3 regions of the Idiomarina sp. H2 genome follow, and region 2 is predicted to be linked to each of the others. Evidence: predicted binding sites of a transcription regulator. Region 2 holds the regulator's gene; each other region holds the start of a gene.
What was found. The regulator ArgR, encoded in region 2, controls arginine synthesis, uptake and breakdown. The targets are predictions, from matches to a motif close to ANTGAATANNTATTCANT.

Region 1 (7,881 bases), on a different contig from region 2:
TTTTAATTGATAACTTTGACTCATTTACCCACAATCTGGCACGCTACTTTCGGGAATTAGGCGAAGACGTTAGTGTTTTCAGGAATAATGAATTAACTCTTACCGACATAGAACAGTTAGCACCGCAAGCGCTTGTTATATCACCTGGCCCCTGTACTCCCGACGAGGCGGGAATATCTCTGGCTGCTATTGAGCACTTTCAGGCTAAGCTGCCAATATTAGGTGTGTGTCTTGGTCATCAGGCATTGTCGCAGGTTTTTGGTGCAGATGTCATCCGGGCAGAAAAAGTTATGCACGGAAAAACCAGTGTAATTAAACACTCCGGCGAGGGACTATTCCGACAGCTAAATAACCCTTTAGAAGTGACCCGCTACCATTCCCTGATTGTTTCTCCTGAAAGCTTATCAACAGATTTTGTCATTGATGCCGATACAGAAACCGAAAAAGGCCAGCGCGAGATTATGGCAATAAGGCACCGGCATTTGCCGCTGTTTGGTGTTCAGTTTCATCCTGAGTCTGTTATGACAGCTCAAGGACATAATCTGTTAGCGAATTTTTTACGTTATATACGATAATCAGTAAGTAGTATTTTCTCTGCTTATTCAACATAATACTGCCGCAGTTCAGCTAATACCGAGGTAACATGTTCCACTTTTTTGCGGGTACCACAGAAGGCGGTAGTAACGATCCCGCTTTGCGCTTAGAAAAACGCTTTATCAACTATCTGATAAGCTTCCCGTTTGCGCGTAAAACTCGCTCAAAAGAAGATGGTACCGACGACGAAGAGCATGAACAGCGACGTAAGCTTTTAGAAGTGGAGCGTTTGAATTACGAAGAGCGCGATCGCAAAGCGCAGGCGCGTCAACGTTACGCCGATCGTATTTCTGATGAATTGCATGAAGAGATTTATCATCGTGCGTTGAAAACCATCGAAGATGGTGACTACATACGCGAGCGCTTGATCCCACTACCTGAAAAGCTACCTGAATTGCTCGATACGCTTAGCATGAAAGCCGCTTCTATGCGCCGGATTGAGTCCGTTGTGCAAGGTATGGACTGGTTTCATACGGGGTTAATCCGTACGGTCAATCAACCACCGTTTATTGATCGGAATAAGCAGATGAAAATTGATAACCTTCGGGTGGCCATGAGTTTTGTTGGCACAGAAAACCTACGCCTGCTGGCTCCTGCTTATATTATGCAAAACTGGCTGCCGCCGGCCACGCAACCGTTCACTTTATTCCGTCGGAAAATTTGGGAGCATTCGCTGGGTACGGCTATTGCTGCGCACAATATTGCGGTAGAGCGTAACCTGCGAGATCCGGTTTTAGCCTATACCATTGGTATGTTCCATGAGCTGGGGAAAATAGCCTTAACCAAGCTGTATTTGCGTTTATTTGATGATGTGCAGCGTGAATTCGCTATGCAAAGCGTTAACGATAAGTCACCAGAGCGCCACAATACTATTGTCACCTTGACTCCGGATGAGCGCTTTCTGCGCGATTTAATGCTGGAAAAGGATAAAGACGTAAGTTACCTGGTTGCTGAAGGCTGGGGGTTAAAGCGTGTTCCGGTAAGCAAACACTTATTGGCTTTTACGCAAAGCAAAACGAAAGACAAAGGCTATGACTCTGAATACGCGGAAGCCTTAGCTCAGGCCAATGCTTATTGCGAATTCAGAATGCTGCGCGAAGTGGACCTTGCCAGCCTGGAAGAGGGTAAACACCTGCTAAACAAGCATTCAATAACGTCAGAAACTGTTGCTCGCTTGCACAATGTGAGCTTAAAACGCCCGCCAATTGTCGTGCCGGAATAGAGAGGTCAGCACTCAAACTCGGTGTCGATTAATAAATGCTCGAACACTTTACCGATATGCGCTTCCTCGTCAGTGAAGCGCACGCCAACACTTATCATTCCATGCTCTTTGCGCTGATTCATAATTTGACCTGAAAGAGTCAGAGGCTCTTTCTGAGAACCCGAGCCAATACTGATTTTTATATTCATATGAGTGACATTACCTGTCTGGTTCTGCGCCTTAAACACAATTCGACACCCGGCAGAAGAGATATCGACGATAACACCACTGGCCAATTTCTTTTTAGTGTTAGTCTGGCTGCCGTCAGCAGTAACATCGACTGGAATGTGTGTTCGAACCCTCCGCTGTGCGCGTAGTGCGCGATTCTCAATTTCTTTCGGATAATCCAGATACAGCAACCTGAACGGGATATTTGAGACGGCCCGGATCTTTGTTTTAAACGCCAGGCATTCACCCGCTTCTCCCTCTAAAACCAAGCGAACAATAACCGGGTTGCCTTCATATAACACATCGGCATAGCTGCCGTCAGTGCGTGGATTCGGCTGTTTTAACAATAAATAGTTACCGGTATCAAAGCCCACAACCTGAAGCTTGGTGCGCACCTTGGTCGCCGAAGAAAACTCAACATCAATTACGTCGCCCGGACGTAAGTAGGTAAGCTTTAACTGTGGTTGAGATGAGGCGTTCAGGGGCGGAGTCTGATTTTCCATAACGTCTTCTGTTGCCGAACATTTATTCAATAAGTCAGGCTAAATTAACACCAGTTAAAGATCAATGTAATTCTGCGTACTTAAATGTTAATTCGGAGAAAACATTTTCGTGACCTAAAAAATAATGACTAAAGATTCATGGTTTCAGTATGCATTAGCATAACTATTCGTATCTTATGCAAGAAAAGCGTAAACCCTCGGGATTAGGGATTTATAACCGAATTATCACAGACAAACTGCACAAATTTTGGCATAATAGCCGGCTACTTTTAGAGATGAATTTGTTGACACCTTTGTTAACTCGCTAAGGCGATAAGGACGAGAGTAATGACAGACAATAAGACAGTAAACCGTGAAATGTTTAATGATGTAATGGTTCCAAACTACAACCCGGCATCGATGATTCCAGTTAAAGGAGAAGGTGCTCGTGTTTGGGATCAAGAAGGTCGTGAGTATGTCGACTTTGCCGGTGGTATCGCTGTGAACTGTCTTGGTCATTGCCACCCAGCGATGGTGTCAGCCCTACAGGAACAGAGCCAGAAGTTGTGGCATCTAAGTAATGTTTTTACCAACGAACCGGCAATTCGTCTGGCGAAGAAATTAACCGAAGCCACCTTTGCTGATCGCGTTTACTACGCTAACTCAGGTGCTGAAGCCAACGAAGCGGCATTAAAGTTGGCGCGTCGCTGGGCAATTGAAAAGCACGGTGAGCATAAGCAACAAATTATTGCTTTTACCAAAGGTTTCCACGGACGCACCTTCTTTACCGTAACCGTGGGTGGCCAGCCAGCCTACTCTGACGGTTTTGGTCCAAAACCTGGTGCTATTGAGCATGTGGATTACAACAACATCGACGCGCTTAAGGAACTGATTTCCGACAAAACTTGCGCGGTAATGATGGAGCCATTGCAAGGTGAAGGCGGCGTAGTAAGCCCTGACGTGGAATTCGTGAAGGCGGTACGTGAACTGTGTAATGAAAACGACGCGTTATTGATTTTTGATGAAGTACAAACAGGCTTTGGCCGTACCGGTAGCCTCTATGCTTATGAACAGCTGGGCGTAACGCCGGATATTCTGACTTCAGCCAAGGCTTTAGGCGGTGGTTTCCCTATTGGCGCTATGCTGACAACAACGGAAATTGCTGAGCATCTTAAACCTGGTACTCACGGTAGTACTTACGGCGGTAACCCACTGGCATGTGCTGTATCAGAAGCGGTACTTGATGTTGTGAATACGAAAGAAACGCTGGACGGCGTGAAGCAACGTGAGCAGTGGTTCAAAGAGCAACTGGCCGCAATTAACGAAAAATATAACGTGTTCAGCGAAATTCGAGGTCAGGGCTTATTACTTGGCGCGGCAATGAATAAAGAGTACGAAGGGCGTGCGCGCGACTTCTTGCTGGCCGGTCAGGAGCATGGCGTGATGGTACTGATTGCCGGTGCTAATGTGGTGCGTTTTACCCCGTCACTGGTTATTTCTGAAGAAGACATTAAAGAAGGCCTGCAGCGCTTTGAAAAAGCTGTTGCTCAGGTCGTCGGTCAATAACTGAGGCTGTTTTATGTTGCTAATCAGACCCATTAAGCCGTCAGATTACGAAGCGTTATATCAGTGCGCGATTGAATCCGGTCATGGTTTTACTTCCTTACCGGTAGACCAGTCGCTGCTGGAGCGCCGCATTAATGCGGCGCAAAAAGCATTCGCTAAAGACACCGTTGAAACACCGGGCGATGAAAGCTACCTGTTTGTTATGGAAGATACCGAAACCGGTACTATTGCAGGTGTCAGTGGTATTGAAGCTGCGGTGGGTTTGAATGAAGCCTTCTGGCATTACCGTTTGGGTAAAGTTGTGCATCATTCAGAAAAGCTTAATATTTATAATGCGCTGGAAACCTTAACCTTGTGTAATGACTACACAGGTGTTTCTGAGCTATGCACTCTATTTTTGCGTGAACCCTACCGGCACAATATGAACGGACGTACTTTATCTCGTTTCCGTATGCTGTTTTTAGCGCAGTTTAAACAGCGTTTCAGCGACTGGGTAATAGCCGAAATGCGCGGTGTTTCAGATGAAAATGGGGATTCGCCATTCTGGAACTGGCTGGAAGAGAACTTTTTCTCGATGGACTTTCCTAAAGCCGATTACTTAAGCGGCATTGGTGATAAAGTCTTTATTTCTGAATTGATGCCACGCTTCCCTATTTATACCAACTTGTTGAGTAAGGAAGCGCAGGCGGTTGTCGGTAAAGTTCACGACAATACCCGCCCGGCACTGAAATTGCTGGAGTCGGAAGGTTTCCGGTTCAGAGGCTTCGTCGATATATTTGACGCAGGGCCAACGGTTGAAGCCGAAGTGTGTAATCTTAATAGTGTCCGTAACAGTCGTTTAGTGACGGTAACTGTCAGCGGATCTACAGCGGAAGATGAAGGTATTCCTCATATTGTCTGCAACACGCAACTGAAGAACTTCCGCGCAACCAAACTGTCTTTACCAGCAGGTGCAGACGAACTCATATTGACGACAGAACAAGCCCAGGCAATGCATTTAGAAAGCGGCGATGAAGCCCGCATTGTTGCACTCTAAGCAGGAGTATTTGTATGACGAACAGTATTCAATTTATTGATGGTTGTTGGGAAGCTGGCGAAGGCCAGTTGTTCAAATCGATTGATCCAGCACGAAACGAAGTTATCTGGAGTGGCGAAGCTGCCAGTGAAACTCAGGTTGAAAAGGCCATTCTGGCAGCACGGGCGGCATTTCCGGACTGGTCTGGTCGCAGTGTTGAAGAACGCTTGGCTATTTGCCAAAAATTCTCTGAATTGCTGGAAGAAAATAAAGAGCACTTGGCTCGTACCATGGCTAAAGAAACCGGCAAACCCGTTTGGGAAACTCGCACCGAAGTTGGCGCTATGATGGGTAAAGTGGCTATTTCCGAGCGTGCTTACCATGAACGCACCGGTACCGTGGAAAACGACATGCCGGGCGCAAAAGCCTTTATCCGCCACAAGCCGCACGGTGTGGTCGCTGTTTATGGCCCTTATAACTTCCCGGGGCATTTGCCTAACGGGCACATTGTACCGGCGCTTATTGCGGGTAACACTGTGGTGTTCAAGCCAAGCGAACTGACTCCTATGGTGGCTCAGGAAACCGTGAAGTTATGGGAAAAAGCAGGCATTCCAGCGGGTGTTCTCAACCTGGTTCAGGGTGAAGTTGATACGGGTAAAGCATTGTCAGCGCATCCACAAATTGACGGTCTGTATTTCACTGGCTCATCAAACACCGGCCATTTGTTACACAAACAGTTTGGCGGTCGTCCGGATAAAATTCTGGCACTGGAAATGGGCGGTAATAACCCATTATTGGTGACTAATGTGGCTGATATTGATGCAGCGGTACACAATATTGTGCAATCGGCTTTCATCACTTCTGGTCAGCGCTGCACTTGTGCACGTCGCTTGTTCATCGAAGATTCTGAGCAAGGTCGTGCTGTACTGGAACGCCTCATTGAAGTGACTGAGAATATTCTGGTCGACGACTACGAAGCTGATCCACAGCCATTCATGGGTGCCATGATTTCTGCTAAAGCTGCGGGCGAAATGGTCGATGCACAGAATGAGCTGTTACATAAAGGAGCTAAGTCATTAGTTCGTATGAAGCAGACCGATTCGAAGAAAGGCTTTGTCACTCCGGGTATTGTGGATGTAACCGGAGTTGAAGATTTACCGGACGAGGAGCATTTCGGACCATTATTGAAAGTGTATCGTTTTAAAGATATCGATGCGGCTATTAAAGAAGCGAACAACACGCGTTATGGTTTGTCTGCTGGTGTATTGTGTGACGATGAACAAACCTATCGTTACTTCTTTAAACACATTCGTGCAGGTATTGTGAATTGGAATAAGCCGATTACTGGTGCCAGCAGTGCCGCACCTTTTGGTGGTATTGGCGCAAGCGGTAATCATCGCGCTAGTGCGTATTATGCGGCGGATTATTGCGCGTATCCGGTCGCCTCTGTGGAAGCTGACAGCATGAGCTTACCTGAGAGTTTAGCACCAGGGCTTAAATTTTAATCGCAATCTGTGCTAGTTTAGTGGCTGGGCAACGTATGGGTTGCCTGGCCGCGTGACAAAGAGAAACAGATGATAGTTGAAACAGACGGATACATTGAGTTAATCCAGTACCTGACAGGTCAGTTACCGGTCTTCACTGAACAAAGTAGCAGCGCAAGAACTGCGGATTACACTTTGCGCGACTTTATGGAAGAGCGCTTGTCAGAAAGCATGATGGCAGTGTTTGAGCAGAATGAGCTTGATGAGGCTGTGCGGCTGGATATTGTCCGGGAAACGGATGCTATCGTTTACGATTTAGAAGAGGTGTTATCGAAAGTTCTGGATACACACCCGACTCCGCAGCAGGAAGCCTTCATTAACGAGTTTGTCGGTCTGGTAAAAAACCTTTTCGATGAGCGTCTGCAAAGTTACCGACTGTAGTCTTTTATTGAGTTCAGCAAGGATCTTCAATGTCAGCAAATAGCATGAATGCAAAGGTCACCTGGGTAGAGGGCATGACTTTTGTGGCTACCTCAGGTAGTGGTCATCAAGTGGTTATGGATGGTGACAGCCCTGGCAAGGCGCCCAGCCCTATGGAAATGGTGCTAATGTCTGCGGGAAGCTGCGCGTCAGTTGACGTTGTCAGTATATTGCAAAAAGCTAAGCAGAACCTTCAGCGCTGCTATTGTGAGTTGTCAGGGACACGTGCCGATTCAGTACCAAAGGTTTTTACCGACATGCATCTGGAGTTCGTGGTCGTGGGCACCGATATCAACGAAAAGCACGTAGAGCGTGCGGTGAAACTGTCGGCCGACAAGTACTGTTCGGTGGCTAAAATGCTGGAAGCTTCGGTTAATATTACCCACAGTTACCGTATTGAATCTCCTCAACAAGACGACTGATCTTTGAATTATCGACACATTTTTCATGCCGGCAATTTTGCCGATGTTTTTAAGCACTTGCTGTTGGCGCGGGCGCTGGAGTATTTTCAGCAAAAGAAAAAGCCCTACTTTGTACTCGATACTCACGGCGGTATCGGCTACTATGACTTGCAAGGCGATCAGGCAGTAAGAACCGCCGAAGCTGAACAGGGCATTGTCCGTTTTGCTGAGCACTCAGCTGAAGAGCCGTTAGCCGCCGCTTACTTAAATACTGTGCGCCAATTAAACGAAGAGCAAGATAAGCTTAGGTATTACCCCGGTTCGCCGGTGATCACTTCTGAGTTCTTACGTGAACATGACCGGCTAGTTGTTTGTGAACTGCATAAAGAAGACGCAGAAACCCTTAAAAAAACGCTTTTGGGTCGGCACA
Region 2 (7,881 bases):
ATGTTTCAAGATAAGACATTACCTCACGACAAAGCGCGTCGCTGCCACGCCCTTCCAGAGCTGCGATTTGGAACACCGGGCCGTCCCAGTTCAGAGATTTAACCAGCTCGTCTACTTTCTCCTGAACCTCTTCGTCCAGCAGCAAGTCGACTTTATTGATGACCAGCCAGCGTGGCTTTTCAGCCAGTTTCGGGCTGTATTTTTCCAGCTCGTTGATAATAATACGCGCCTGCTCGGCAGGGTCGGTTTCATCAAACGGGGCTAAATCTACCAAGTGCAGTAATAAACGGCAACGCTCTAAATGTTTTAGGAATTGTATGCCTAGTCCAGCACCTTCGGCCGCGCCTTCAATAAGACCGGGGATATCGGCAATAACAAAACTCTGATGCGGAGCGGGACGCACAACACCCAGGTTTGGTATCAGGGTGGTAAACGGATAGTCGGCCACTTTAGGGCGTGCTGCGGAAACCGAGCGAATAAAAGTCGATTTACCGGCATTCGGCATACCCAGCAAACCAACATCAGCCAACAACATCAGTTCCAGTTTTAGCGGGCGTACTTCGCCAGGAGTACCATCGGTTTTTTGTCGTGGCGCACGGTTTATACTGCTTTTAAAACGCGTATTACCCAGACCATGGAAACCACCTTTGGCTACCATTAAACGTTGACCATGTTTCGTCAAATCGCCAAGAACTTCGCCAGTATCAATATCGGTAGCGCGGGTACCAGGAGGAACCGGCAGCACGATGTCGTTACCGCGCCTGCCCGTACAGTTTTTGCCCATACCGTTTTTACCGCGTTCAGCTTTATGAAAACGTTCAAAACGATAATCGATAAGGGTATTCAGGTTCTCGTCTGCTTCTAGATAGACATCACCGCCGTCGCCACCATCGCCGCCGTCAGGGCCGCCTTTGGGAATATATTTTTCGCGACGGAAACTGATACAACCATTACCACCGTCACCCGCGTCTACGCGGATTTCTACTTCATCAACGAATTTCATCGCAATCTGCTACTTATCACTTATAGAATACTGTGCAAAATTCTAGCACATATGAAAAAGCCCCGCCGTAAGGCAGGGCTTTCAGAACCGAAACTTTTCAGTTTATGTTCGCATTATTAGTCAGTAATAACGCTCACAAATTTACGGTTTTTGCTGCCCTTCACATCAAAAGACACTTTGCCTTCTGAGGTTGCAAACAATGTGTGGTCTTTACCAATACCAACGTTCGCACCAGCGTGGAACTTAGTACCACGTTGACGAACCAGGATGTTGCCTGCTAACACAGACTCACCACCGAAGCGCTTAACACCGAGACGTTTACTCTCTGAGTCGCGACCGTTTTTAGTAGAACCACCAGCCTTTTTATGTGCCATGTCGTTACTCCTTAATTAGCTGTTGATACCAGTGATTTTCACTTCCGTGAACCACTGACGATGGCCTTGTTGACGGCGAGAATGCTTACGACGACGGAACTTAACGATTTTAATTTTATCGCCACGACCGTGATCAATCACTTCCGCTTTCACTTTACCACCGGACACGAACGGAGCACCGATGTTTACATCGTTGCCGTCAGAAACCATCAAAACCTGGTCGAATTCAACTACATCACCGGTAGCTGCTTCCAGTTTTTCCAGGCGGACGATTTGGCCTTCAGACACACGGTGCTGCTTACCGCCACTTTGGAATACTGCGTACATATTATTCTCCACAACCCTATTGGGCATCCAAATTCAAATCAGGGCGCGAATTGTACGTAATCCAGTCAGCGATCGCAACCCTTAATTTGAACTTAAAAGCGGCACCGCTTACCGCGGATTGAGTTTCCGCTCTGCTATAAATAGTGTACCATCTGTTTTCCGTTAAATTTTGTAAATAAACAGATATCTATGATGGATATGCAGTCCATTAACGCATTAGCCAAAGACGACATGCTTGGTGTTAATGCATTAATAGGTGAACAACTTCAATCGGATGTTGCCTTAATTAACCAGTTAGGCCTTTATATTGTCAACAGTGGCGGTAAACGCTTACGGCCGCTGCTAGCCATATTAGCTTGTCGGGCTCTGGGTTATGAAGGTAACGATCACCGCAAACTTGCTACGATTATCGAGTTTATTCATACCGCGACTCTGCTTCACGACGACGTCGTTGATGAATCGGAACTGCGCCGCGGACGCAAAACCGCCAACGCAGTGTTCGGTAATGAAGCCAGCGTACTCGTTGGTGACTTCCTTTATACCCGCGCCTTCCAGTTAATGGTCGATTTAGACTCCCTGCGGATTCTGCGTATTTTAGCGGACGCCACCAACATCATTTCTGAAGGCGAAGTCTTACAGTTAATGAACTGTAACGACCCGGATACTTCAGAAGCCAGCTACTTTAATGTTATTTACGGCAAAACCGCCAAGTTGTTTGAAGCAGCTACCGAGTTAGCCGGTGTACTAACCGCACAAGACGAAAAGGTGACTCAGCAACTGGCTGATTACGGTCGTTACCTGGGTACCGCGTTTCAGCTAGTAGATGATTTAATGGATTACACCGCGGACAGCGAATCTATGGGCAAAAATGCGGGTGATGACTTAGCGGAAGGTAAGCCCACACTGCCGTTGTTATACGCTATGTGGCACGGCAACGAAGTAGAACAAAAGCTGATTCGCGAAGCCATTGAGCAAGGCGACGGACGTGAGCACTTACAAACCGTGCTGACCGCTATGGAACGAACGGGAGCATTGCAGTACACCCGCGACAAAGCCTTAGAAGCCGCCGAACAAGCGCGTGAATCCCTAAGTGAACTCCCCGACTCCGACTACAAACAAGCCCTGCTCACCCTAACCCACCTTGCAGTCGACCGAGTGGCGTAAGAAATGCCTTGGGGGAGCGGGTTCTGTTTCGGAGGACGCCCGTGAATACATCCCTGTAGGGCTTGGGTAGCGCCATCCATGGCGCTACACACCTCCGAAACACAACCCTTCCCGCTTTAGGCATTTCCAATAAGCATCCATGGCCTTCGACACTCCGCCATAGAAACCTTCAACACTCGTAACGCTCGCAATCCAACAGCCTGCCCCATCAACCATTTCCGTAGCCTGATGTTCACATCAGGTGAGATATTTGAACATTGAACCTGACGTGAACGTCAGGCTACATACCTTTCAGCAAGTAGCATGCAGATATTGGGGTTGGTCAGTATTGGCGATACGCCATTGTGGGTTATCTGGAGAAAGTGCTGAGATAATTTTCAGCAAGTAGCGTGGAAATGTTGGGGCGGCTATTACAGGAGCGTCGAAGGCCAGGGACGGCCTTCGTCGAGCGCTCATGGATGAGCTTGTAGCGTCTCCTGTAATAGCCGCCCCAATATTTTCAAAAGCGGACTGCTGAAAGTTATTTCAGCTTAGCTGGCGAAGTCGATGCCAGTTTGGATGTCGCCTTTCAGGCCGTCTAGCATTTCGTCCATGCATTTTTGTTCGAATGCACTGAGTTTGCCGTAAGACAGGATTTCTTCTGCGCCGTTTTTGCCTAAGCGTACTGGCTGCGCGAAGAACTTAGCGTTGTCGCCCGGGCCTTCTACGTAGGTGCACTCGATAGTGTCCTGACCTTGCAGGCCTTTCAGCAGTGACAAGGCAAAGCGTGCTGCTGCCTGACCCATAGAAAGGGTTGCTGAACCACCGCCAGCTTTGGCTTCAACTACTTCGGTACCTGCGTTCTGGATACGGTGAGTTAAGTCTTTGATTTCTTGCTCTGTAAACTCAACGCCTTCAACCTGAGACAGCAATGGCAAAATGGTTGTGCCGCTATGCCCACCGATAACTGGTACATTAACGTTTTCCGGGTTCAGACCACGCAACTCACCAACAAAGGCTTCTGAACGGATAACGTCCAGCGTAGTAACACCGAACAGTTTACGCTTATCGTAGCAGCCTGCTTTTTTCAGGACTTCGGCAGCGATTGGAACCGTGGTGTTTACTGGGTTAGTAATGATGCCAACACAGGCGTTAGGGCAGTTGTCTGCAACGCCTTGCACTAGGTTTTTAACGATGCCGGCGTTCATGTTGAACAGGTCAGAGCGATCCATACCCGGCTTACGTGGTACGCCGGCAGGAATCAATACGATGTCGCTGCCAACTAATGCTGATGCTAAGTCGTCTTTACCGAAGCCTGTTACTTTCACGTCGGTAGGGATATGACTTAAGTCAACCGCCACACCTGGAACTACTGGCGCAACGTCATACAACGATAATTCTGAACCTGCTGGTAATTGGGTTTTCAGAAGTAATGACAATGCCTGGCCGATACCACCGGCCGCACCTAATACGGCTACTTTCATCTCAGACTCCGTTTTTGTTGGTCAATTTAAACTGCTTAAAAATGCAGAATTTGGGGCAAAACTGTACTCCTATATCAATAAAAATACAACTTTGCGCGATACACATTCAGCACTCGAATAGCGCATCTTTATGCAGTACACTGTCTATTATTATAGCACGTAAACAGCATAGGAATTTGACACTCACATGGTGCAGGACACGTTACTCGAAGCTTTTAAAACTTTGCTCCGCGAAGAGCGTTATGGCTCTCAAGGGGAAATTGTTAACGCCTTAAAAGCCGAGGGCTTTGATAACATTAGCCAGTCTAAAGTGTCGCGCATGCTGAGTAAGCAAGGAGCGGTTCGTACCCGCAATGCGAAACAGGAAATGGTCTACTGTTTACCGCCTGATTTAGCCGTGCCTTCCACCCGGGCACCATTAAGCCAGCTTGTACTGGATATTCAGCATAATGATGTGATGGTCATTATTCGCACAAGTCCGGGCGCCGCTCAGTTAATTGCGCGGTTGCTGGACTCGGTCGGTAAAAAAGAAGGTGTACTTGGCACTATTGCTGGTGACGACACGATTTTTATTGCACCGCTTAAAGTTGCTGATATTGAATTCACTCTGCGAAAAGTACGCGAGCTGTTTGCGAATCAGGCGGTACTGCCCTCTTCATAATCCGCTATGTCTTCGGCAACTTCTTTGTTCGCTTCCATAAAGCGCATTGAAGGAACAAAAAAACCTGAGCTGGACACGGCTTGTGAGTAATCTAGTAAAGGGTCGTAAGCTCCCTGTTCGTCGGCGTAATAACGGTTCTTTAGCCACTGAACAACCATTTTAGGCGAATGGCTAAAATACATTGCCAGAAGCCCCTGTTCGCGCAAGTCGCCCCAGGGCATATTCTGCCGCAATAGTGGAATAGGCTGTTCGCTACTATCAATTAAGCGACTTTTCGCAGCGTGAGTGACACCTTCTATTTTGGCTTCTGATAAACGTTCACCAGATACTTTCTCGCGTCCCATTAGCAGTTCCTGCTTTTCAGGGCCTAAGTAGTCCCAACGACGCAAGTCATGCCGAAACTTCTGTACGAATAAGTAGCTGCCGTCGACAAAGTCCGCATCGTCCTGCGCCTCAACTAAAGCGACTTTACGCTTGCGCATACCCCGCGGGTTATCCGGCGCATCGATAAAGCCGGTTAAGTCGCGGCCGTCCAGATAACGAAAGGAACGGATTTGCTCAGCCACTTCAATGTCGTAGCCAAACCATTCCATTAACGTGCGTCCCGCCAAGTAGTTAGCGTCAAAACGATCACAACGAATCTGTATAACAAGATCATAGGGGTGTCTTGGCGCTTCACGGTCGCCATCGCTGAGCTCGGGAAAAGCCTGCAAGTGAAGCGGTCGCTTATGCGGATAAAGAATATCCCAGTAGTCCGCCCCTATGCCAACAAAGCCTGTTAACATGCCTTCAGAGAAACGGGCGTCAAGATCGCGTAAAATTGCTGGAAAACGAGCTAACTTGCGACGTAAACTTTCAACGTCGTCGCTCATGACATGACAAAACAACGTCAGACCATGCAGATTAGGTTCCGCGTAGACTCCTGACTGAGCTTTATCCACCCTATTCTCCCATTTAACTGTTATTTTTGTGGGTTCGTTCTATTCGCTTTTACATTAATTAGCGTAAGAGGCATTATAGAATGCCTGTATTCGTTATGACACCGCAAGGAAAAATCATGCGCAATCTGATACTTATTTTTGGTTTGCTGGGCGTTACTGCCTGCACCACCACAGCTGATAACCAAACCCAGCGTAGCAGCACACAGCAACTGAGCCCTGCTGCCGAGTTTCATCAGCTGGCTGACACTATCTGGGAAGAACTGAATAAGTCCAGCGATACTGAGCTGACCGATATGTCACCGGAGGCGTTAGAAAAACGCTATCAACAACGCTCAAAGTGGCTCGAACAGCTTAACGCCGTTAACCTTAACGCGCTTAGCCGGGATGACCAAATTAATCATGCGATGATCCATTATACGTTAAAAAATAAAGTAGATGAGTATCGTTTTAAAGCACACTACATGCCATTGACAGCAGAGGGTAGTTTCCATAGTTCTCTTGCTTTTATGCCATCGTACACCTCGTTCTCTTCGGCTGAAGATTATCAGAATTACATTGCGAAACTGCGTTCCATTCCTCGTTACATGGAACAACAAACGCATTGGTTACGTAAGGCGATAGAAGAAGGTTATACCCAGCCAGCTGCCGCAATGGCGGGCTTTGAAGAGAGTATACTGGCCTACATTGTACAGGACGCTGATCAAAGCGTTTATTTCTCGCCGTTTTCCGAACAACCGGGCTTTATTAATGACGAGCAATGGAAGCAACTAAAAGAAGATGCCTTAACAGCCATTGACCAGCAAGTCATGCCGGCGTATGACGACTACTTCAACTTTATGGTCACCGAGTATCTTCCAAATGCACGTGAAACCGTTGGTGCCAGCGAACTGCCGAATGGCGACGCTTTTTATCAAAACCGTATTAAACATTACACTACGTTAGATTTAACTGCGGATGAAATTCACCAAATTGGTCTACAGGAAGTGGCGCGTATTCGTGGTGAAATGCTGGAAGCTATTGAAGCAAGCGGGTTTGATGGCAGCTTTGATGAGTTCGTCGAGTTCTTACGTACCGACGACCAGTTCTATCCGGAAACCGCAGAAGAATTGCTGCATTACGCTGCCTGGATAGCAAAAAAGATGGATGGCGAATTACCCAAGCTGTTCAAGACCCTACCACGGAAGCCATACGGCATTGCCCCGGTTCCTGAAGAAATAGCACCGAAATACACCACAGGTCGCTATTCTGGAACGAATCGCGACGACCGCGCCGGTTTCTACTGGGTCAATACCTACGCACTGGATCGCCGTCCGTTATATCAGATGGAAGCGCTGACATTGCACGAAGCCGTTCCGGGTCATCATTTACAAAACGCTATTGCCGGCGAGTTGGAAGATTTACCAGAGTACCGCCAGCAAACCTATATTTCTGCGTTTGGTGAAGGTTGGGGTCTGTACTCTGAGTACTTAGGTCTGGAAGCCGGTTTCTATGAAGACCCTTACAGCAACTTTGGTCGTTTAAGCTACGAAATGTGGCGCGCGGCGCGCTTAGTGGTGGATACCGGTATGCATGCCAAAGGCTGGAGCCGTGAACGCGCAATGGACTTTATGGCCAACAACACCGCGTTGTCACTGCATAACGTGAAAACCGAAATTGACCGTTACATTACCTGGCCTGCGCAGGCACTTTCGTACAAGTTGGGCGAACTGACCATTAAGCGTTTGCGTGCAGAAGCCGAGCAACAGCTGGGTGATAAGTTCGATATTCGTGAGTTCCACGATGCGGTACTGGAAAACGGCAGCGTGCCACTGAAAGTACTAGAACAACACATCAACGACTGGATTGCTGAGCAGAAATAGAACAGCCCCCCGCTATCAGGTAGGGGCAGGTTATTCACTTATTTCGCTTGAGCATTGAGTACTTCTGTGACGGAGACGCTACGAGCTCA
Region 3 (7,881 bases), on a different contig from region 2:
GTTGCGGAAATTAACGTAGTACCTTACATCGACGTGATGCTGGTTCTGCTGATCATCTTTATGGTAACAGCCCCTTTGATTACTCAGGGCGTTAAAGTTGATTTACCGAAAGCAACCGCCGAACCTCTCTCTGAAGAGAGTAAACCGCCTTTAGTGGCGTCGGTTGATGCTGAAGGTCGCTATTATTTAAATCAGGGTGACTCCCAGGATACGCCGATGCAGGCAGATGAACTTGCAACTTTGGTTGCCGCTCATTTGCAGGTTGAACCTGATACTCCGGTTATGGTCAATGGTGATGGTGCCGTATCTTATAATCAAATTGTGCAACTGATGGTGTTACTGCAAAGAGCGGGTGTGCCGTCAGTCGGTTTAATGACAGATTCGTCGGATAATTAGTTGTGGCAAAATCAGATAGCTTAACCTTACCGCTGATATATTCGATTGTTATACACGCTACAATCGCGGGTGTGTTGTTATTTAGCTTTGAGTTTACTCCCTCGACGCCGGAGGCGATGGAAGTCAATTTAGATCAAAGCGAGCTGGATATGTCAGAAGAGATTGTTAGCGCAGTCACAGTTGATAAATCCAAAGTTCAACAACAGGCAGATAAAATTCGCCAGCAAAAAGCGGAGCAAGAGGCGGCTGAACAACGCCGTATTGAGAGACTTGAGCGGCGTGCTGAGGAAGCGCGTAAAGCACGCGAAAGAGAAGAACAACGTAAAAAAGAAATAGAGCGTCAACAGGAACTAGAAAAACAAGAAGCTGCGGAAGCACGGAAACAGGCAGAGCGAGAAAGGAAAGAAGCTGAACGCCTGGCGCAGGAGCGTGCCAAAGCTGAGGCTGCGGCGAAAGAAGCCGAGCGGCGTAAACGCGAAGCAGAAGAAGCTGAACGTCGGGCTGAAGAAGAACGTCGTAAGCGTCTCGAGGAGCAGCGTAAACGTGAACAAGAACAGCGTGAAGCGGCTGAACGTGAGGCTCAGTTGCAAAAAGAAATGGAAGAAGAGCGGGCGCGTCGACAAGCTGCTCGTCGTCAGCAAGTACTGAGTGAAGTTGAAAAGTATCAGGCGCTCATTCAGCAGACTATTCAGCGAAACTGGAATGTTGATGACTCAATGCAGGGTAAGTCATGTGAGTTAACCATAAGAGTAGCTCCTAGCGGATTCGTTAAGTCAGTTGATACGGGTAGTGGTGATGCGAACGTTTGTCGTTCTGCACAAAATGCCGTATTAAAAGCTACAACACTGCCGGTTTCTGAAGATCCGGAAATTTATGAACAAATGAGTACAATTAAATTGACTGTAAAACCGCAGTTGTAACAAGGTGACCGATGAAAAATATATTAATTAGAAGCATTTTACTCTTTGTTGCGCTAACCGCTTTTGTGCGTGCAGGGGTACTGGAAATCGTCATCACGGAAGGTATTGATACGGCGCGGCCGATTGCGGTTGTGCCTTTTCAGTGGAAAGGTGAAGGAAAGGCACCAAACGAGCTTACCGATGTTATTGCTGCGGACCTTATGCGTAGTGGTAAATTTAATCCGATTCCTGTAAGTGCAATGCCACAACGCCCGGCTGCCGATGACGAGATAGATTACTCAGCTTGGGCTAAGATGGGCGTAGAAGCTATTTTAGTCGGTTCAATAGAACCGTATTCAGTTGACCGTTACATGGTTAAGTTTGAAGTTATTGATGTACTCCGGGGACAAATTACCGGCGGTAATTCGCAGATGTTACGCAATGGCGAGTTGGTGCAGAGTAACGATCATGTTCTTGATTCTCGCTCCAGCGTTATTGATGGTGATCAATTTCGCTCTTATGCACATCGAATTTCAGATGTTGCTTACGAAGCGTTAACGGGCGAACGTGGTGCTTTCATGACAAAAATCGCTTATGTCACGGTAAACCACGATGATCGCTATCCATACAAACTGGCGGTTGCAGATTATGACGGTGCGAACGAGAAAATACTGCTACGTTCACCCGAGCCGTTGATGTCTCCGGCCTGGTCTCCTGACGGTAATAAACTGGCTTACGTTAGTTTCGAGAATAAAACAGCAGAAATATTCATGCAGGATATTTATACCACCCGCCGCGAGAAGCTGACGTCGTTCCCCGGGATAAACGGTAACCCTGTGTTCTCGCCAGATGGCAAAAAGTTAGCTATGGTTTTATCTAAGGATGGAAATCCTGAGCTTTATGTGTTTGATATTAAAACTAAGGACTTGCAACGTGTTACTCGTAATCGTACGATTGATACAGAGCCTAACTGGACGCCAGATGGTGAATCTTTAGTGTTTACCTCAGAAAGAGGTGGCAGACCGCAACTATATAGCGTAAATTTATCATCAGGTCAGGTTCGTCGGTTAACCTTTGATGGTGAGCAGAATTTAGGTGGTACCTTAGTGCCGTCCGGCGAAGATATGATTTTAGTGAACCGGACACGTGGTAACTATCATATCGCTAAGCAAGAGTTTCCGCGTGGAAACATGCAAGTTTTAACGAAAACGTCTTTAGATGAGTCACCAAGTGTGGCACCAAATGGCAGTATGGTTATTTACAGTACAACGCATAATAATAAACAAGTACTGGCTTTGGTTTCTATCGATGGGCGTTTTAAAGCACGATTACCGGCAACCGATGGTGAAATTAAGTCACCGGCTTGGTCGCCATTTATGTAAAACAAAAGCCTGAATGGTTGAATTGTTCGATAAAAACGATAAGGACGAAAAGGATGCAGCTTAATAAACTTTTAAAAGCTCTGGCAATCGTTGTACCAATGGCAACTCTGGCCGCTTGTAGCTCAAACCAGGAAACTGATTCAGGTATGGGCGCAGGTCAGGAGACCAATCAACAAGCTGAGCAAGACTCTGGTGTTGAAGTTGGTGCAGCAGACCGCGCACAAAGAATGGAAGAAGAACGTCAGCAAAAAATGGAAGCGTTACGTAAAGAACACATCGTTTACTTCGCTTTTGACAAATCTAACGTTCAGTCAGAGTACACCGACCTGTTGTCGGCGCACGCTGATTACCTAGTCAAAAACCCGTCTGTGAAAGTGGTTATTGAAGGTCATACCGACGAGCGCGGCACGCCTGAGTATAACATCGCGTTAGGTGAGAGACGTGCTAAAGCAGTTGAGAGCTACTTGCACAACTTGGGTGTTCAGGATTCTCAAACCTCGACTGTTTCATATGGCGAAGAAAAACCAATGGTAAATGGTTCAAACGAACGCGCATACGCGAAAAACCGTCGCGCTGTTTTAGTTTACTAATTTAAAAGTAACGGATAGTAATGAGAAAAACGCTGTTAGCTGTATGTTTGTGTGTGCCTGGGGCTGTTATGGCCCAGGCACCTGTTTCTGGACTGTCGTCTTCAGGCGGTGTTGAGCAACGACTGGAACAAATCGAGCGCATGCTCGAAGCCCGTTCCAGTGCTCAGCTTGAAATGCTTAATCAGTTAGGTTCTTTGCAGCAAGATGTTGCTGAATTAAGGGGCATAACGGAAGAGCACGAGTACCGTCTGGAGCAATTGTTGCAACGCCAGCGCGAGCTGTATCAGGAAATTGATCGTCGCTTCAGTAATTTGAAGTCGAGCAATAACCAGAGTGAAACTGCCGGCAACGATTACAATAGCCTTGAGCAGGTACCGACACAAACAGACAATAGCAGCTATTCTCCAAACCTTAGCGAGAATGATGCTTATGACAAGGCGATAGCTTTAGTCCTTGAGGATAAGCGTTATGATGAAGCTATACCCGCATTTGAGTCTTTTCTGAAGAACTTTCCAAACTCGACTTACTCTCCTAATGCTCACTACTGGTTAGGTCAGCTGTTTTTTGCCAAACGTCAATACGATCAGGCAAAGCAACAGTTTGAAACTGTCGTTAATGATTACCCTGACAGTAATAAACGTGGTGATTGTTTATTAAAGCTTGGTGCTATCGCCAGTGAGCAAGAGAAGTCGGCTGATGCAAAAGCTTATTACGAACAAGTGATTAAAGAGTACCCAGAAAGTACGGAAGCTAATTTGGCGAAACAACGCCTCAATTAATAACAACTGGGTAACATGTGTTCGTGAATTAAGCAGTCGCACAGTTTTTTTCAATTTTCAGTTGCATACGCGCACTATTTCAGTAAACTATGCCGCCGTTGCCAAGCAGAAACGGGCAACATTATTGACGTTGGGTTGTTAGCTCAGTTGGTAGAGCAGTTGACTTTTAATCAATTGGTCGCAGGTTCGAATCCTGCACAACCCACCACTTCGTCAATAAAAAGAATTACCAGAATTTGGGTTGTTAGCTCAGTTGGTAGAGCAGTTGACTTTTAATCAATTGGTCGCAGGTTCGAATCCTGCACAACCCACCACTTCACGGCTCATCTCATTACCAAAACCTCTTAAGTCTATTGAAGAATGAAAGGCGAAATTGACTTTGCTATAAGCCTGCCTTGAATTCCGCTATAATAACCCTTACTTATTAAGAACACTTGGAAAACAAGCCGTAGTATCATGACCGAGATTCAAACTCTGGATAGCCTTGATTATACTTTTCCTCCAAAACCTAAACCGTTAAGTGCGGAAGAGAAGGTTGAGACCGTTAATCGCATTAAGCAGCTTCTGGTTGACGAAGACGCTGTATTGGTGGCTCACTACTACACAGACCCCGATATTCAGGCATTAGCCGAAGAAACCGGTGGCTGCGTGGCCGATTCTTTGGAAATGGCGCGCTTTGGCCGTGACCATCCGGCGAAAAAGCTGATTGTTGCCGGTGTTCGCTTTATGGGCGAGACAGCTAAAATTCTTACTCCCCATAAACAAGTACTGATGCCAACGTTAAAAGCTGAGTGCTCTTTGGATCTTGGTTGTCCGCCAGAGAAGTTTGCTGAATTTTGTGATCAACACCCTGATCGAACCGTTGTCGTTTATGCTAACACCTCCGCCGCGGTAAAGGCTCGTGCTGACTGGGTAGTAACCTCCAGTATGGCGCTTGAGCTTATTGATCATCTGGACGCTAAAGGAGAAAAAATTCTCTGGGCACCAGATAAGCATTTAGGCGGTTATATCGCACGCGAAACCGGAGCTGACATGCTGTTGTGGCAGGGCGCTTGTGTTGTGCATGATGAATTCAAAGCCAAAGCGCTGCAGGACATGAAAAAGCTGCATCCGGAGGCTGCTGTTCTGGTGCACCCCGAGTCGCCGGAGAATATTGTGGCTATGGCAGACGCTGTCGGTTCTACCTCGCAACTTATTAAGGCGAGTCAGGAATTGCCTAATGAAACTTTCATAGTGGCTACGGACAAAGGCATTTTTTACAAAATGCAGCAGTTGCAACCAAATAAAACCTTTATTGAGGCCCCTACCGCCGGTAACGGCGCAACTTGCCGTAGCTGTGCGCATTGCCCCTGGATGGCAATGAACGGCTTAAAAGCGATAGAAGAAGCCCTGACTAACGGTGGAGAAACTCATGAGATTCATGTCGATGAAGCTCTGGGTAAAAAAGCCATGGTGCCACTTGACCGAATGCTGGCATTTGCTGCAACGTTAAAATGATTTAAAAAGGCTCCTTCGGGGGTCTTTTTACTTTTTGTCTATACAACATATTTATAACAATAATAACCCCAGTGCCTACCGAAGTGAATGCCTGCATGGTAATCTAGCATTATTGAATAATTATTCGAGTGGTATACGCATGGGACTTTATGATCCAGCTGATGTCCGTGATAACTGCGGCTTTGGCCTTATCGCTGATATTAATGGCGAAGCTCAGCAAGGTTTAATTTCCACCGCAGTAAAAGCGCTGGACCGTATGCAGCATCGCGGCGGTATTGGTGCCGATGGCAAAACCGGCGATGGCTGTGGTTTGCTGTTGCAAATGCCGGAGCAGTTTTTCCGTCAGTACGCAGAAACTGAAGGTTGGCAGCTAAGTAAGAAATTTGCTGTCGGTATGGTATTTTTTAGCCGCAATAAAGATAAACGGGAATCTGCCCGCCACTTAATTGAGCAAGAGCTTCAACGAGAGACTCTAGAGGTCACTGGCTGGCGTAAAGTTCCGGTCAACAACAAAGTACTGGGTGAAGGTGCCAAAGCCTCTGAGCCGGTCATCGAGCAAGTTTTGGTATCGGCTCCACCGGGCTGGCGCAAAAAAGATTTAGAAAGACGTCTGTATATGGCCCGCAGACGCATAGAAAAGCTGATGCCTAATCAGGACGAGCTCTATATTTCGTCGTTGTCGAGTCTGGTCTTAGTCTATAAAGGCCTGATGATGGCAGCAGACTTGCCGGCTTATTACACCGATTTAGCCGATGCGCAAATGAAAACTTCCATTTGTGTCTTCCACCAACGTTTTTCGACCAATACGGAACCGCGTTGGCCGCTGGCTCAGCCGTTTCGGTTCCTTGCCCACAACGGTGAAATTAATACGGTACGAGGAAATCGTCAGTGGGCGCAGGCAAGAGCTTATAAATTTCAGACGCCGTTACTACCTGACCTGCAGGACGCAAAGCCACTGGTGGGCTTGTCAGGCTCCGATTCTGCGTCGTTAGACAACATGCTGGAGTTGCTGCTGGCCGGCGGCATGGATTTATTCCGGGCTATGCGCCTGCTGATCCCACCGGCGTGGCAGGGCGATGCCACCATGTCGGATGACATGCGTGCTTTTTACGAATTTAACTCTCTGCATATGGAGCCCTGGGATGGACCTGCCGGCGTGGTTATGAGTAACGGTCGGCATGTGGCCTGCAGTCTGGATAGAAATGGTCTGCGTCCGGCGCGGTATGTTTTGACCCGTTCGGGTATTCTGACCATTGCCTCCGAAGTGGGTATCTGGGATTACGACGAGCAGGAAGTGATTGAAAAAGGCCGCTTAGGGCCGGGACAAATGATGGCGGTGGATACCTATACCGGCAAAATTTGGTATAACGACCAAATTGAAGAAGAACTCAAGCAGCGTCACCCTTATAAACAATGGCTGGAACAACACCGTCGCCACTTGATACCGTTTGAACGCAGCCACGCCGACAAGCTGGGTAAGCGCTTGTATGACGACGAGACCATGCTGGTTTTTCACAAAGCGTATTTGTATTCCGAAGAAGAAATACAGCAAATTATCAGTGTTCTGGCGAAAGATGGTCAGGAAGCAGTGGGTTCTATGGGGGACGATACACCTACCGCCGTGCTTTCAAAGCAGCCGCGTTTGCTTTACGACTATTTCCGGCAGCAGTTTGCTCAGGTGACTAACCCGGCTATTGACCCTATCCGTGAACGCCATGTTATGTCGCTTTCCACTATCATTGGTCGTGAGCATAACGTATTTAACGAGGCATCAGGGGATGCCGACCGGGTAGTATTTGAGTCACCTATCCTGATGTACACCGATTTAAAGCAGCTACGTGAACTTGATGAACAACATTACCGGGCAACCACCTTGTCGCTGGGTTTTAAACCAGAGCAGCAGAATTTACAACAAGCCATCGATAGCCTGGTTGAGCAGGCAAAAACCGCGGTTAAGGATGAGCAAACGGTTATTCTGGTTCTCAGTGACAGAGATTTACAGCGGGAACAGCTGACGATACCTGCAGCCATGGCCGTTGGGGCGGTGCAACAAGTGCTGGTGAAGAATGATCTTCGCTGTGATTCAAACATTATTATTGAAACCGCATCCGCGCGTGATCCGCATCATATGGCGGTGTTAATAGGCATGGGTGCCACTGCGGTTTATCCCTACCTTGCGTATGAAACCGTGGAGCAACTGGTCGCCCGGGGCAAAGTTCAACTGGACATAAAAGAAGCATTGCTCAACTACCGTAAAGGCCTGAATAAAGGCTTACTGAAAATACTCTCGAAAATGGGTATTGCGACCGTGGCAGGTTACCGGGGCTCCTCCTTGTTT

Region 1: the regulator ArgR is predicted to act here: its motif matches at 2,650-2,667, upstream of DET62_RS07280 (aspartate aminotransferase family protein).
Region 3: the regulator ArgR is predicted to act here: its motif matches at 5,655-5,672, upstream of gltB (glutamate synthase large subunit).

The regions. Positions count from the first base shown of each region.
Region 1 is NZ_SNZY01000004.1:271,284-279,164, forward strand. Features, by position in the region: gene DET62_RS07265 (aminodeoxychorismate/anthranilate synthase component II) at 1-575, shown strand, start outside; gene DET62_RS07270 (HDOD domain-containing protein) at 644-1,816, shown strand; gene DET62_RS07275 (flagellar brake protein) at 1,822-2,526, opposite strand; gene DET62_RS07280 (aspartate aminotransferase family protein) at 2,854-4,071, shown strand; gene astA (arginine N-succinyltransferase) at 4,085-5,107, shown strand; gene astD (succinylglutamate-semialdehyde dehydrogenase) at 5,122-6,591, shown strand; gene DET62_RS07295 (DUF3802 family protein) at 6,661-7,011, shown strand; gene DET62_RS07300 (OsmC family protein) at 7,041-7,472, shown strand; gene rlmJ (23S rRNA (adenine(2030)-N(6))-methyltransferase RlmJ) at 7,476-7,881, shown strand, end outside.
Region 2 is NZ_SNZY01000005.1:77,994-85,874, forward strand. Features, by position in the region: gene cgtA (Obg family GTPase CgtA) at 1-1,003, opposite strand, end outside; gene rpmA (50S ribosomal protein L27) at 1,120-1,377, opposite strand; gene rplU (50S ribosomal protein L21) at 1,393-1,704, opposite strand; gene ispB (octaprenyl diphosphate synthase) at 1,897-2,868, shown strand; gene mdh (malate dehydrogenase) at 3,399-4,331, opposite strand; gene argR (transcriptional regulator ArgR) at 4,519-4,992, shown strand; gene DET62_RS07925 (Dyp-type peroxidase) at 4,968-5,933, opposite strand; gene DET62_RS07930 (DUF885 domain-containing protein) at 6,050-7,792, shown strand.
Region 3 is NZ_SNZY01000001.1:86,095-93,975, forward strand. Features, by position in the region: gene tolR (protein TolR) at 1-396, shown strand, start outside; gene tolA (cell envelope integrity protein TolA) at 399-1,316, shown strand; gene tolB (Tol-Pal system beta propeller repeat protein TolB) at 1,328-2,677, shown strand; gene pal (peptidoglycan-associated lipoprotein Pal) at 2,731-3,267, shown strand; gene ybgF (tol-pal system protein YbgF) at 3,336-4,046, shown strand; tRNA gene DET62_RS00485 (tRNA-Lys) at 4,179-4,254, shown strand; tRNA gene DET62_RS00490 (tRNA-Lys) at 4,285-4,360, shown strand; gene nadA (quinolinate synthase NadA) at 4,503-5,543, shown strand; gene gltB (glutamate synthase large subunit) at 5,683-7,881, shown strand, end outside.